Regions from separate parts of the Paenibacillus sp. UNC217MF genome, predicted to be linked through region 2. Evidence: predicted binding sites of a transcription regulator. Region 2 holds the regulator's gene; the other holds the start of a gene.
What was found. The regulator Rex, encoded in region 2, represses fermentation and respiration genes when NADH is low (regulators of the CRP and FNR family bind a similar motif). The targets are predictions, from matches to a motif close to TTGTGAAATATTTCACAA.

Region 1 (2,484 bases), 280 kb from region 2:
ACCAGAGCGAGTAACCGAGGTGTTCCGCCAGTTTCTCGCAACAAATATCCTCACTCGGGTGAAATCCATAGCACGTCAGATTGCTAGCAAGAAACCGGACTTTATTAGCCTGCAGGAAGCAGAACGAATTCAGCTTGTGATCCCAAGCTTTCGAACCGTCACGTATGACTTTATCAGCTTACTACTAAAGGAACTGCGGGAACTCGGATTGCGTTATGAAGTGGCAGCTGTCAATCATAATTTCTCGGCAGAGCTTCCGGATAGTCATGGCAACACTGTTCGATTTCTTGATAGAGATGCTATTTTGATCCGCACAAGCAGCAAGCTTAAGATCGTTCAAAAGACTGAAGCAAATTTCAATACGAATCTTGTTATTCAAATTGGTGGGCAACCTTTTGTAGTGGTACGAGGATGGTCTTCCATTGGTGTGTGTTGGCATGGACGTACATTTAGAATCATTAATACTCATTTGGAACCACTCTCTCCAGCTATACAGGTTGCACAAGCACAGGAGATTATTGATGGGCCAGGAAATAGCCAGCTTCCCTTGATTGTTACAGGGGACTTGAATTCAAATGCAGATGGGACCGGAACCCCCACCTACGGCTTATTTTTAGCAGATGGTTTCCATGACACGTGGGTAGAAGTCGGTAAAGGCAATGGATTTACTTGCTGTCAAGACGCCGACCTATTGAATAATCAATCTTCCTTACTCTCAAGAATCGACTACATTCTTTTCAAAAATGGATGGATACCCCTCAAGGCAGATAATGCTGGAGAGAAGCAGCAAGATCGAACCGAAACAGGACTGTGGCCTTCCGATCATGCGGGAGTTTCCGCAGCATTAAAGCTGAACAAAAATTGTTACTAATCTAGATTGGACAGAATACTCTTCAACAGAGGCATTTTCAATGAGCATCCCTCCTCAGAACGGGCATGCGCTCATGAAAATGCCTTTTTATTCACCTATTTCAATGAGTGACATCCCTTCCAAAGTACTCCAATTACAAATGAATTCAAGCGTACTGCTTATCACACAGCTCGAAGGAATCAAGTGCAGAAATCAGAATTACCAATATTTACGCATGATAAATATGATAAAAATCACCTTCTATTGTGAAATACATCACAAACACTAGGTTGAAAGTAGATTAAAATTGAAATGAACATCAACACATACCCTTTCAGCACGAAACAGCACCCAAAATAGCCGTCAGTCAATAACGGGAAAATTGGAGTACATAGCCACCCCAACATCTGGTTTGCTTCGTCTGATTTTATTCTGGGTATTGAAACTATGTTCATTTATAAAGAGATAGAAAGTGGAGGGTTTCACATGAGAAAGAAAGCTACAGCAACAATGATTCTTCTTCTGTCGATCATGCTTATCATCGCAGGATGCGGTGGTAATGGGAACAAGACGCAGGGTCAAGACAACGCAGCAAAAACGGAGAAACCAGAAACAGAAGCTGTGTCCGGCGCTTCTAAAGCGAGCTATACCCCTATCGATCAACTGAAAGACAAATATGATATCATCATCATCGGTGCTGGCGGAGCGGGAATGACTGCTGCTCTTGAGGCCAAAGCCAAAGGCATGAATCCCGTTATTTTCGAAAAAATGCCAGCAGCCGGCGGAAATACGATGAAATCCTCTTCGGGTATGAATGCATCTCAAACCAAGTTCCAAAAAGAGCAAGGCATTCAAGACAATAACGACCTCTTCTTCGAACAAACATTAAAAGGTGGTCACGGTACGAACGACAAAGAAATGCTTCGTTACTTCGTAGACAATTCCGCAAGCGCAATCGACTGGTTGGATTCCATTGGCATTCGCTTGAACAACCTTACGATTACTGGCGGTATGAAGGAAAAACGTACACACCGTCCTGAAGACGGATCTGCTGTTGGACAATATCTCGTCAGCGGCTTGGTCAAGAATGTACAGTCCAAAGGAATTCCGGTTTTCGTAAATGCGAAAGTTACTGATATTACAGAAAAAGACGGAAAAGTGAACGGCGTTAAAGTCCTCTTCGAAGAGAAGGATGAGAAGAACATTGCCGCAAACGCAGTTGTTGTCACAACAGGCGGTTATGGTGCTAACATGGACATGATCTCCTCTGTTCGCCCTGATTTGAAAGGTCTCGTAACAACGAACCAAATCGGCAGCACTGGTGACGGCATTACGATGATTGAGAAGCTCGGCGGCGTAACTGTAGATATGGATCAAATTCAGGTTCACCCTACTGTACAGCAAGAGAAGTCCTATCTTATCGGGGAAGCAGTTCGCGGTGAAGGTGCAATCTTGGTTGATAAAGACGGCAAACGATTCACGAACGAGCTGGATACTCGCGATAACGTAACGGCAGCAATTAATAAACTGTCTGACAAAGCAGCTTACCTTGTATTTGATTCTGGCGTGAAATCCCGTGCAAAAGCTATTCAACAATACGACAAAATGGGATTTGTCATCCAAGGTGAAACGGT
Region 2 (2,484 bases):
CTACTCTATCAAATGCTTCCTTCCATGAATGAAGCGGGGCAGGCGGAAGGCGGGCAAGCTGTTCTCCGGCTGCCATCTGGCAATCGTCCTGATGGATGGAGCTCCGTATCGGAGCTCGAAGGCGATATTCACACGCGTTTAAGTGATATTGTTCGTTCGGGGGAGAAGCTCGTCAATGAATGGAAGGATTATGATGATGATGAAGTGCAGGGCGTCACGGCTGATGTGACAGGTTTATTCAAGGACATAGGGCAGCTTCGCGATGAATTCCGTGAATTTATGCAAGGCAAGGATGCGGATACCGTCTACTGGATGGAAGGCAATCTCCAATACAAGCATAAATCAATGCAAATGTATGCGGTCCCTGTCGATGTAAGCGAAGCGCTGAAGCGATACTTCTTCGAGCCGAAGAAGAGCGTAATCTTAACTTCGGCTACATTGTCCGTTGATAAATCATTCCAATTCGTAGCTGAACAGCTTGGCTTGAAGGATGCGCAGCGGGATGGCCGTCTAAATACGGTCATACTTCCGTCGCCGTTCAACTACCGGGAACAAGCACTTGTTGTCATCCCGCGTGACTTCCCTAGTGTGAAGGGAGCATCAGATGCCAAGTTTAACTCGACGCTGATGCAGTCCTTGGCTGATGTAGCCAAGGTAACAGAAGGACGTATGCTTGTCTTATTCACGTCATACCGCATGCTGCGGGATGTGTATGAACCGCTGAAGGAGGCGCTTAGCCTGCATGGCATTCAAGTGCTGGGACAAGGGATTGACAGCGGCAACCGAAGCAAGCTGACACGCCGATTCCGAGATCAGCCGAATTCAGTCCTGCTAGGAACGAGCAGCTTCTGGGAAGGCGTTGATATTCCAGGAGATGCGTTGACATGTCTTGCGATTGTACGGCTGCCATTCCAGCCACCGAATCATCCACTCGTGGAAGCGAAGTGCGATCGGCTGAAGCGGATGAATCAGAATCCATTCCGCAAATATTCCGTCCCACAGGCTGTAATTCGCTTCAAGCAAGGATTCGGCCGCCTTGTGCGTACGACGCAGGATAAGGGAATTGTCATCATTTATGACACTCGTGTAATAGAGACAAGCTACGGCAAACATTTTCTTTACTCGCTGCCTGGCCCAAAAATGGAGCATATGGCAACAGAACAACTTGTACCACGTATTGATACGTGGCTAGACCATAATCAAAGAGGCATTGGAGAGCGATGAGAGGGGCTTGTTAGAATGAAAGCACTAAAGATATCAGAAGCTGTCGTTCGGCGATTACCCGTGTATTTACGCCATCTATTGGAATTGAAGCAGCGAGAAGTGCTCACAGTTTCTTCTCAAGATTTGGGACAGAAGCTGAACTTGAATCCTGCGCAAATTCGGAAGGATCTAGCGTATTTCGGCGACTTCGGCCGCAAGGGCATTGGGTATGATGTATCGTATTTGATTCAACAAATCAGACATATTTTGAAACTGGATCAAGTTATCCATGTTGGATTGGTCGGTGCAGGTAAATTAGGTCACGCACTCTGTAACTACACCGTATACTTGAAAGATAATATGAAGATCGTTGCAGTGTTCGATGCACAGGAATCCAAAATCAATACCGAGATAAATAACCTGAAAGTTCAGCCGATGTCTGACCTAATTACGACGGTACGCGAGAAGCAAATCCGTATCGGGATTATCACGGTTCCTGCTACAGAAGCTCAGTATGTAGCTGATCAATTTGTAGAGGCGGGAGTAGAAGCGATCTTGAACTTTGCGCCTGTCATTTTGAGGGTTCCTTCGAATATCCGTGTGCATACTGCCGATTTTACAACGGATTTGTTCAGTTTGGCCTATTATTTATCTGATAATGGAAAGGAAGTACCCGCCGAATGACACACCGAATCATTATTAAAAATGGCATGTTCGCCGATTTGTCTCCAACTGCGAAGCAGTCCTCATTCCATGGGTTCATGGTTGTTGAGAATGATCGCATCGTTCATATTGGATCGGAGCTGCCTGAGCAATATGCAGCAGCTGATGCTGAAATCATCGATGGCAAAGGTCTATTTTTCATTCCAGGCCTTGTTAATACACACGGGCATGCTGCAATGTCTCTGCTTCGTGGGTATGGGGATGACTTGGCGCTTCAGACATGGCTGCAGGAGAAAATGTGGCCAATGGAAGGCAAGTTCACGGCCAATGATGTCTATTGGGGAACAGCTCTGTCTGTGATCGAAATGCTGAAGGGCGGTACAACAACCTTCGTAGATATGTATGACTACATGGACGAAGTAGCGAAGGTATGTGAGCAATCCGGTATCCGTGCATCGCTTATGCGCGGTGCGATTGGCTTATGCCCAGAGGATGTACAGCGCGAGAAGCTGAATGAGGCGATTCAATTCGCGAAGGATTGGAATGGGAAGGCAGATGGCCGCATTCGTACGATTATGGCGCCGCATGCTCCGTATACTTGTCCTCCAGCCTTTATTG

Region 1: a site for Rex is predicted at 1,115-1,132, ahead of BP95_RS0118760 (flavocytochrome c). Genes of this name have one in related genera too.

What each region holds. Positions count from the first base shown of each region.
Region 1 is NZ_KK366027.1:617,623-620,106, forward strand. Features, by position in the region: gene BP95_RS0118750 (endonuclease/exonuclease/phosphatase family protein) at 1-871, shown strand, start outside; gene BP95_RS0118760 (flavocytochrome c) at 1,337-2,484, shown strand, end outside.
Region 2 is NZ_KK366027.1:901,830-904,313, reverse strand. Features, by position in the region: gene dinG (ATP-dependent DNA helicase DinG) at 1-1,224, shown strand, start outside; gene BP95_RS0120010 (redox-sensing transcriptional repressor Rex) at 1,240-1,887, shown strand; gene BP95_RS0120005 (amidohydrolase) at 1,884-2,484, shown strand, end outside.